DNA from 3 places in the Streptomyces sp. YIM 121038 genome. Region 3 is predicted to be linked to each of the others. Evidence: riboswitches for the same ligand, from Rfam matches in the RefSeq annotation. Region 3 holds a riboswitch; each other region holds the start of a gene.

Region 1 (3,243 bases), 3.9 Mb from region 3:
GGTGCCTGGGTGGCGATGGCACTCACCGCGCTCGCGGTACTCGTCTGGCGTATGACGGAGCCGCCCGAGGGCTATCTCAAGGACGTCACCGCCGGCGTCTTCGCGGCCTTCTACGTGCCGTTCCTCGCCACCTTCGTGGCGCTGATGCTCACCGCGGACGACGGCCCGCAGCGGGTGCTCACCTTCCTGATCCTGACCGTGGTCAGCGACACCGGGGCGTACGCGGTCGGCTGGCGCTTCGGCAAGCACAAGCTGGCGCCGCGCATCAGCCCCGGAAAGACCCGGGAGGGCCTGCTCGGCGCGGTGGCCTTCGCCATGGCGGCGGGCGCGCTGTGCATGCACTTCATGATCGACGACGGCACGTGGTGGCAGGGCCTCCTGATCGGCCTCGCGGTGGCCGCGAGCGCGACGCTCGGCGACCTCGGCGAGTCCATGATCAAGCGGGACCTCGGCATCAAGGACATGGGCACGCTGCTGCCGGGCCACGGCGGCATCATGGACCGGCTCGACTCCCTGCTGCCGACGGCGCCGGTGGTGTGGCTGCTCTTGGTGGTGTTCGTCGGGTCGGGGTGACCCCTCGTCCCCGGGGTGGCGCAACCTCGTTGGTGCAGCTCGGCTGACCTGGTGTTTCTTGCGTGAGGGGCCCGTTGTCCACAGGCGGCGGGCTCCTTGTCGTATCTCTGGGACAATAGAGCCATCATGCCCAAGCCCGGAGAACTCACGTTTGTCGCGCCGCGCGGAGCCAAGAAGCCGCCGCGGCATCTCGCCGACCTCACGCCCGCCGAGCGCAAGGAGGCCGTCGCCGCCATCGGCGAGAAGCCGTTCCGCGCCAAGCAGCTCTCGCAGCACTACTTCGCGCGGTACGCGCACGACCCCGAGCAGTGGACGGACATCCCGGCCGGGGCCCGCGGCAAGCTCCAGGAGGCGCTGCTTCCCGAGCTGATGAGCGTCGTGCGGCACATCAGCTGCGACGACGACACCACGCGCAAGACGCTGTGGCGCCTCTTCGACGGCACGCTCGTCGAGTCCGTCCTCATGCGGTACCCCGACCGGGTGACGATGTGCATCAGCTCCCAGGCGGGCTGCGGCATGAACTGCCCGTTCTGTGCCACGGGCCAGGCCGGCCTCGACCGGAACCTGTCCACGGCCGAGATCGTGCACCAGATCGTGGACGGCATGCGGGCCCTGCGCGACGGCGAGATCCCGGGCGGCCCCGCGCGGCTGAGCAACATCGTCTTCATGGGCATGGGCGAGCCGCTGGCCAACTACAACCGGGTGGTCGGCGCGATCCGCCGCCTCACCGACCCCGAGCCCGACGGCGTGGGCCTGTCCCAGCGCGGCATCACCGTCTCGACGGTCGGCCTGGTGCCGGCCATCCACCGGTTCGCCGACGAGGGCTTCAAGTGCCGCCTGGCGATCTCCCTGCACGCGCCCGACGACGAGCTGCGCGACACCCTCGTCCCGGTGAACACCCGGTGGAAGGTCCGCGAGGTCCTGGACGCCGGCTGGGAGTACGCGGCGAAGTCCGGGCGGCGGCTCTCCATCGAGTACGCACTGATCCGCGACATCAACGACCACGCCTGGCGCGGTGACCGCCTCGGCCGCCTCCTCAAGGGCAAGCCGGTGCACGTCAACCTGATCCCGCTGAACCCCACGCCGGGATCGAAGTGGACGGCCTCGCGCCCCGAGGACGAGAAGGCCTTCGTCGAGGCCATCGCCGCCCACGGCGTGCCGGTGACCGTCCGCGACACCCGAGGTCAGGAGATCGACGGCGCCTGTGGACAGCTCGCGGCAGCCGAACGCTAGCGCGGTACGCTGGCCGGAACATCTGCATATTCCGACAGGGGAGCGCCACAGCGCTGAGAGTGCGGCACCTGACACAGGCCGGCCGCAGACCCTCTGAACCTCGCCCGGGTCATTCCGGGTAGGAAGTTCGGTCACCACTCAAGCTGTTGCGCCCTGCCCGCGAACCGTCCGGTCCGCGGGCAGGGCCGCGTCTTCTCCTGGTCACTCCAGGAGGAATGAACTCACGTGAGCACCACCAAGAAGGCCACGCTCACCGCGGTCGCGGTGGGCCTCGGGCTCGTCGCCGTCTCCGCGTGCGGCTCGGGCGGCGACTCCGGCGGCTCCTCGCAGGGGTCCAAGGACGTCACCCTGGTCAGCCACGGCTCCTTCAACGTCTCCAAGGACGTCCTGAAGGACTTCGAGAAGCGTTCCGGGTACAAGGTCCGCGTCCTCAAGGACGGCGACGCGGGCCAGGCCGTCAACAAGGCGATCCTCACCAAGGGCAACCCCCAGGGTGACGTCTTCTTCGGCGTCGACAACACCCTGCTCTCGCGCGCCCTCGACAACGGTCTCTTCCAGCCGTACGAGGCCAAGGACGCGGGCCTGGTGAAGCCGGAGTACCGGCTCGCGAAGGGCGAGCGCCGCGTGACGCCCGTCGACAGCGGCGACATCTGTGTGAACTACGACAAGAAGTACTTCGCCGACAAGAAGCTCGCGCCGCCGAAGACCTTCGCCGACCTGGTGAAGCCCGCGTACAAGAACCTCCTGGTCACCGAGAACGCCTCCACGTCCTCGCCCGGCCTCGGCTTCCTGCTCGGCACCGCGGCCGCGTACGGCGACGACGGCTGGCAGGGCTACTGGAAGAAGCTCAAGGACAACGGCGTCAAGGTCGTCGACGGCTGGGACCAGGCCTACAACCAGGAGTTCTCCGGCTCGGCGGGCGGCCGCAAGGCCAAGGGCGACCGGCCGCTCGTCGTGTCGTACGCCTCCTCGCCGCCCGTCGAGGTCCTGTACGCCAAGCCGCAGCCGAAGCAGGCCCCGACCGGCGTCGCGACCGGCACCTGCTTCCGGCAGATCGAGTACGCGGGCCTGCTCAGCAACGCCAAGAACGCCAAGGGCGGCAAGGCCCTGCTCGACTTCCTGTCCGGCAAGGAGTTCCAGGACGACATGCCGCTGCAGATGTTCGTGAACCCCGTGCGGGAGGGCGCGCGGGTGCCGAAGCTGTTCCAGGAGTTCGGCGTCGAGGTCGCCGAGCCCGGGACCATGGCCCCCAAGAAGATCGCCGACAACCGTGAGCCGTGGGTCAAGTCGTGGACCTCGCTCGTACTGAAGTAGCGAAGGCCCCGGCCCGCAGGGGTCGGCGGCCGTCGCGGGGAGGCGCGGCGCGGCTCGGGCTCATGGCCCTGCCCGTCGTGTTCTTCGCCGTCTTCTTCGCCTATCCGGTCGCCGCGATCGTCG
Region 2 (3,243 bases), 2.0 Mb from region 3:
TCTTCACGTCGTCGCGGTTGGGCAGGCCGAGGTGCTCCTTCGGCGTGACGTAGCAGAGCATCGCCGTGCCCCACCAGCCGATCATCGCGGCGCCGATGCCGGAGGTGATGTGGTCGTACGCGGGCGCGATGTCGGTGGTCAGCGGGCCGAGCGTGTAGAACGGCGCCTCCTCGCAGATCTCCTGCTGGAGGTCGATGTTCTCCTTGATCTTGTGCATCGGGACGTGGCCCGGGCCCTCGATCATCGTCTGCACGTCATGCGCCTTGGCGATCTTGTTCAGCTCGCCCAGGGTCTCCAGCTCGGCGAACTGCGCGCGGTCGTTGGCGTCCGCGATGGAGCCGGGCCGCAGGCCGTCCCCGAGCGAGTACGTGACGTCGTACGCCGCGAGGATCTCGCAGAGCTCCTCGAAGTGCTCGTAGAGGAAGCTCTCCTTGTGGTGCGCGAGGCACCAGGCCGCCATGATCGATCCGCCGCGCGAGACGATGCCCGTCTTGCGGTTCGCGGTGAGCGGGACGTACGGCAGGCGGACGCCCGCGTGCACCGTCATGTAGTCCACGCCCTGCTCGGCCTGCTCGATGACCGTGTCCTTGTAGATCTCCCAGGTCAGCTCCTCGGCCTTGCCGTCGACCTTCTCCAGGGCCTGGTAGAGCGGCACGGTGCCGATGGGCACGGGGGAGTTGCGCAGGACCCACTCGCGGGTCGTGTGGATGTTGCGGCCGGTGGACAGGTCCATGACCGTGTCGGCGCCCCACTGGGTCGCCCACGTCATCTTGTCGACCTCCTCCTCGATGGAGGAGGTGACCGCGGAGTTGCCGATGTTGGCGTTGACCTTGACCAGGAACTTCTTGCCGATGATCATCGGCTCGATCTCCGGGTGGTTCACGTTGGCCGGGAGCACCGCGCGGCCCGCCGCGATCTCGTCGCGGACGACCTCGGGCGCCATGCTCTCCCGGATGGCCACGTACTCCATCTCCGGCGTGATCTCCCCGCGGCGCGCGTACGCGAGCTGGGTCACCGCCTGCCCGGCGCGGGCGCGGCGCGGCTGGCGCGGGCGGCCGGGGAAGACCGCGTCGAGGTTGCGCAGGCCGCCGCGCGGCGAGGTGTGCTTGACGCCGTCGTCCTCGGGCCGGACCGGGCGGCCCGCGTACTCCTCCGTGTCGCCGCGGCCGATGATCCAGTTCTCCCGCAGGGGGGTGAGCCCCCGGCGTACGTCGGTGTCGATCTCCGGGTCCGTGTACGGACCCGATGTGTCGTACAGGGTCACGGCCTTGCCGTTGGTGAGGTGCACCTGGCGGACCGGCACGCGCAGATCGGGGCGCGAGCCCTCGATGTACGCCTTGTGCCAGCCGGTGGACTTCCCGACCTCCGAAGCGTCCTGCCCGCTGGGCGCGGTCTGACCGCTGGGCGCGGCCTGTCCGCTTTCGGGCTGCATGGAGGCAGGCGTGCGTGTGTCCGATGTGGTCATGAGACCTACTCCCTACGCCGGCATTACCCGGTAACAGGTTCGGCGGTCGACGCAGCGGCTTCCGTACGGTCCGATTCCCGTTCGTACGGAGGTCAGCGCCCTCTCAGCCCGGTGCTCCGAGCTCCCGCGTGTGCAAAGGTGCCTCCACGCTAGCGTCATATCGGGCGCGGTGAACAGAGGGCCCCCTCCGTTCTTGCGATGATCGGGCCGTGACCACCACAGAGCCCCCCACACCGCCGCCGCCCCCGCCCGGTCCGCACGGGCACGGGCACGGGCACGGACATGCGCACAGCCACGGCCCCGCCGCGCCCGTCTCCCGGCATCTGCGCAAGGTCATCGCCGCCGTGCTGATCCCCTTCGCCACGGCCGTCCTCGTCGGCCTCGTGATGCTCTGGCCCGGCGGCACCCCCGACCACGAGCGCACCGGCGTCGGCTTCGACCGGCAGACCCAGTCGGCCACCGTGGCGAAGATGGACACGCTCCCCTGCGAGGACGTGAACGCCTCCCAGACCCCGCCCAACGGCGACACCTCCACCCCCGAGGGCCGGTCCGCGCAGTCGCGCTCCGAGGGCACCTGCAAGAAGGCCACGATCAAGGTGACCAGCGGCCCGGACAAGGGCTACACCTTCACGGAGATCGTCCAGCCCGACTCCCCCCGGCAGCTGAAGCTGGGCCAGGGAGTGGTGGTCGCCTACGAGCCCAAGGCGCCCAAGGGCCTGCAGTATTCGATCGCCGACGTGAACCGCAAGGTCCCGATGGCCCTGCTCGCGGGCATCTTCGCGCTGGCCGTCGTCGTGGTGGGACGGCTGCGCGGCGTCATGGCCCTGGTCGCCCTCGCGGTGAGCTTCCTGATCCTGACCTTCTTCATCCTGCCCGCGATCCTCCAGGGCTCGAACCCCCTGGTCGTCGCGATCGTCGGGGCCAGCGCCATCATGCTGATCGCGCTCTATATGTGCCACGGCCTGACCGCGCGCACATCGGTGGCGGTGCTCGGCACCCTGATCTCCCTCCTCCTCATCGGCCTACTCGGCTCGCTCTTCATCGGCTGGGCCTCCCTGACCGGCAACACGGACGACAACACCGGCCTGATCCACGGCCTCTACCCGTCCATCGACATGAGCGGCCTGCTGCTCGCGGGCGTCATCATCGGCTCCCTCGGCGTGCTCGACGACGTCACCGTCACCCAGACCTCCGCGGTCTGGGAGCTGCACCAGGCCAACCCGACGATGGGCTGGCGCGGTCTGTACCGCGCGGGCATCCGCATCGGCCGCGACCACATCGCGTCGGTCGTGAACACCCTGGTCCTCGCCTACGCGGGCGCCGCTCTCCCCCTTCTGCTGCTCTTCTCCATCGCCCAGAGCAGCGTGGGCACCGTCGCCAACAGCGAGTTGGTCGCCGAGGAGGTCGTCCGCACCCTGATCGGCTCGATCGGCCTCGTCGCCTCCGTCCCCGTCACCACCGCGCTCGCCGCCCTGGTCGTCTCCGCCGACCGGCCGGGCGCAGCCGTCCCGGTCCCGGCCGTCCCGGGCGCGGCTCCGGGCGCGGCTCCGGGCGCCGCGGTGGGCTCCTCACATCCGGCGGGGCCTGGGGGGCCGGGCGGACCGGCGGGGCCCGGTGGGCCTGGTGGGCCTGGTGGGCCTGACGGCTCCGGTGGGCCCGGTGGGCCAGGTGTGCCTGGGGGAACGGCCGGGCCGGGGCCTGTGGGGCCTACGGGGCCCGCCAGTGTCGCCTCGCCCCGTACGGGCGCCTCTCCGGCCCGGCCACGCCTCACCCGTGGC
Region 3 (3,243 bases):
GTGCCTCGCCGTTGACCGACAGGGCGAGGGCGGCGGAGGGCGTGGTCATACGGGCAGCTCCGAAAGGTCCTTGGGCGTGGCGGGGGCGGCCGCGGCGAAGCGCAGCGGCGTGAACGGCCGGGCCTCGTCGGGCAGTTCGCCGGTGGTCAGGAGGTGCGCCATGGCGTCGCCGGTGACGGGGGTCAGGAGCACGCCGTTGCGGTAGTGGCCGGTGGCCAGGTGCAGGCCGGGCAGGGCGGTGGGCCCGAGCAGCGGGGCGTTGTCGGGCGAGCCCGGCCGCAGCCCGGCCCGGGTCTCGGTGAGCGGCAGCTCGGTGATGCCGGGGACCAGCTCGTGGGCGTCGCGCAGGAGCTCGTACACGCCGCCCGCGGTGACCGTGGTGTCCCAGCCGAGTTCCTCGCTGGTCGCGCCCACGACGAGCTCGCCGCTGAGCCGTGGCACGAGATAGACGTGGCTGCCGCGGACGACGGCGCGCACGGTGCGGCTCAGGAACGGCGCGTACCGCTCGGGCACGGTGAGCCGCAGGACCTGGCCCTTCACGGGCCGCACCGGCGGCAGGACGTGGTCGGGGACCCCGGCGAGTCGGCCGCTGAGGCTGCCCGCGGCGAGGACGGTCTGTCCGGCGCCGAGCGTGGTGCCGTCGGCGAGGACGACGCCGGTGGCGCGGTCCCGCGCGACGACGAGCCGCTCCGCCCACGCGCGCGTGAAGGCCACTCCGGCCCGCTCGCACGCCACCAGGAGGGCGGTGGTGAGCCGGCGCGGGTCGACCTGGTGGTCGCCGTCGACGCGGAGGCCGCCGCGCACTCCGGGGGCGAGCATCGGTTCGAGGCGACGGCACTCGCGGCCGCTCAGCCACTCCGGGTGCAGGCCCGACTGCCGCTGGAGGAGGTGCAGTTCGCGCAGGTGGGCGCGGTCGTCGGAGTCGAGCGCGACGGCCAGCGTGCCGCAGGCTCGGTAGCCGATGTCCTCGCCGGACGCCTCCGTCAGCTCGGCGGCGAAGTCCGGATAGCGCCGGGCGGAGGCCAGGTTCAGACCGAGCAGCGTCTGCTCGCCGTGGTGCAGTTCGGTGACGGCGGCCAGCATGCCCGCCGCGACCTGTGCGGCGCCGCCGCCGGGCTCGGGGTCCACGACCGTGACGGACAGGCCGCGCCGCGCGGCCCGCCAGGCCGTGACGAGACCGATGACGCCACCGCCGACGACCAGGACGTCCGCCGGGCCGGCGGACGGTGGTGACGTACGAGAAGGTGACGTACGGGAAACGGACGCGTTCGGTGGTTTCGGATGGGAACGCATGGGCGTCCAGCCCCTCCCTTCGCCGGCATGACCCGGATCAGGTTCGTACGGTCGGAGGCCGTCCCAGCCTCCCTCTCAGCCCGGTCGTCCGGGCTCCCGCGAGTGCTCTGCACCGGCCAGCCTAGCCCGTCGCCCGCCGGGCCGGTAAGCCCGTCGTGTTCCGGCGCGGGGGGCCGTCCTACAGTTGATCGGGTGAGCGAAGAGCGGAAGCGGGCGGAACAGCGGGTCGTCATCGTGGGCGCGGGCATGGCCGGGGTGCAGACGGCCGTGGCGCTGCGCGAACGGGGGTTCACCGGCCCGGTGACCCTGATCGGCGCGGAGCCGCACCAGCCGTACGACAGGCCGCCGTTGTCCAAGGCGGTGCTGCTCGGCAAGGCCGAGGGCTCGGCCTTCGACATCGACTTCGAGGCCCTCGGCATCGAGCTGCGGCTCGGCGTGGAGGTCACCGGCGTCCGTCCCGCGGACCACGCGCTGGACACGGCGGCGGGCCCGGTCGGGTACGAGAGCCTGGTCCTCGCCACCGGTGCCGAACCGATCCGCCTGCCCGGCTCGGACGGCGTGCCCGGGGTCCATCTGCTGCGCACGCTCGACGACGCGGAGCGGCTGCGGCCGGTGCTCGCCGAGCAGCACGACGTCGTGGTCGTCGGGGCGGGCTGGATCGGCGCGGAGTTCGCCACGGCCGCGCGCGACGCGGGCTGCGCCGTGACCGTCGTGGAGGCCTCCGGGCGGCCGCTCGCGGGCGCGCTGCCCGCCGAGGTCGCGGCCCCGATGGCCGGCTGGTACGCCGAGGCGGGCGCCGAACTGCGTACCCACGCGCGCGTGGCGCGCGTCGAGCCGGGCTCGGTCCTCCTCGACGACGGCAGCAGGCTGCCCGCGGGCGCCGTCGTCGTCGGCATCGGCGCCCGGCCCGCGACGGCCTGGCTCGCCGGTTCCGGCATCGAGCTCGGCACCCACCACGAGGTCGTGGGCGACGACCGGCTCCGCACCTCCGTGCCCGACGTGTACGCGGTCGGCGACTGCGCGTCCTTCCCGTCGGGCCGCTACGGCGAACGGCTCCTCGTCCACCACTGGGACAACGCCGTGCAGGGACCGCGCACGGTGGCCGCCGCCATCGTCGGCGAGGCCCCGGAGGCGTACGACCCGGTGCCGTACTTCTGGTCCGAGCAGTTCGGCCGCTTCGTGCAGTACGCGGGCCATCACGCGGCCGCCGACGAGCTGATCTGGCGCGGCGACCCCGCGACCCCGTCCTGGACGGCCTGCTGGCTCCGCGACGGCGCCCTGGTGGCCGTCCTCGCGGTGGGCCGCCCCCGGGACCTGGCCCAGTCGAGGAAGCTGATCGACGCGGCCACCCCGATGGACGCGACGTTGGTCACGGACCCGGCGATCCCGCTGAAGAAGGCGATCCGCTCCTGAGGCGCCTGCGCGCGGCGACGCGGCTCACGCCGGAGCGCCCCAGCACACGGGCCCGGGGCGCGAAGCCCCGGCCCCCCGCTACCGGCCCCCGGCCGGAGGTGGCACGCTTGATCCGTGACCGAGATTGACGCAAAGACCGATGCTCTCGTCCCCGCCTGGCTCCACCTCCCCGACATCGCAGAGATGCTCGACATCGAGGTGACGCGCGTGCGGCAGCTGGTCAAGGAGGGCCAGCTGATCGCCGTGCGCCGCGGTGAGAACAGGACGCTTCAGGTTCCGGCGGCCTTCATCGACGGCGACAAAGTCGTCAAGGGCCTGTCCGGAACGCTGACGCTCCTGCGGGACGACGGTTTCTCCGACGAAGAGGCGCTCGAGTGGCTCTTCACCCCCGACCCGACCCTGCCCGGCACGCCCGCGCAGGCCCTGAGCGAGAATCGCGGCACGGAGGTGAAGCGCCGCGCGCAGGCGCTCGCCGTCTGACCTGACAACCATCTGGCGTACGGGCCGGGGCAGCCGCCCGGCCCGTACGCCACCGAC

What was found. Region 3 has a riboswitch for thiamine pyrophosphate ahead of thiO (glycine oxidase ThiO). Riboswitches for the same ligand answer to the same signal wherever they lie in the genome.
Region 1: it holds a riboswitch for thiamine pyrophosphate, as region 3 does, so the genes downstream of both, C9F11_RS29360 (thiamine ABC transporter substrate-binding protein) here and thiO (glycine oxidase ThiO) in region 3, are expected to answer to the same signal.
Region 2: it holds a riboswitch for thiamine pyrophosphate, as region 3 does, so the genes downstream of both, thiC (phosphomethylpyrimidine synthase ThiC) here and thiO (glycine oxidase ThiO) in region 3, are expected to answer to the same signal.

What each region holds. Positions count from the first base shown of each region.
Region 1 covers NZ_CP030771.1:6,787,141-6,790,383, forward strand. Annotated here, with positions in the region: gene C9F11_RS29350 (phosphatidate cytidylyltransferase) at 1-573, shown strand, start outside; gene rlmN (23S rRNA (adenine(2503)-C(2))-methyltransferase RlmN) at 700-1,806, shown strand; TPP riboswitch at 1,833-1,949, shown strand; gene C9F11_RS29360 (thiamine ABC transporter substrate-binding protein) at 2,032-3,120, shown strand; gene C9F11_RS29365 (iron ABC transporter permease) at 3,096-3,243, shown strand, end outside.
Region 2 covers NZ_CP030771.1:4,872,221-4,875,463, forward strand. Annotated here, with positions in the region: gene thiC (phosphomethylpyrimidine synthase ThiC) at 1-1,465, opposite strand, end outside; TPP riboswitch at 1,458-1,603, opposite strand; gene C9F11_RS20600 (YibE/F family protein) at 1,675-3,243, shown strand, end outside.
Region 3 covers NZ_CP030771.1:2,854,706-2,857,948, reverse strand. Annotated here, with positions in the region: gene thiS (sulfur carrier protein ThiS) at 1-49, opposite strand, end outside; gene thiO (glycine oxidase ThiO) at 46-1,293, opposite strand; TPP riboswitch at 1,291-1,403, opposite strand; gene C9F11_RS11900 (FAD-dependent oxidoreductase) at 1,540-2,706, shown strand; gene C9F11_RS11895 (Rv2175c family DNA-binding protein) at 2,821-3,186, shown strand.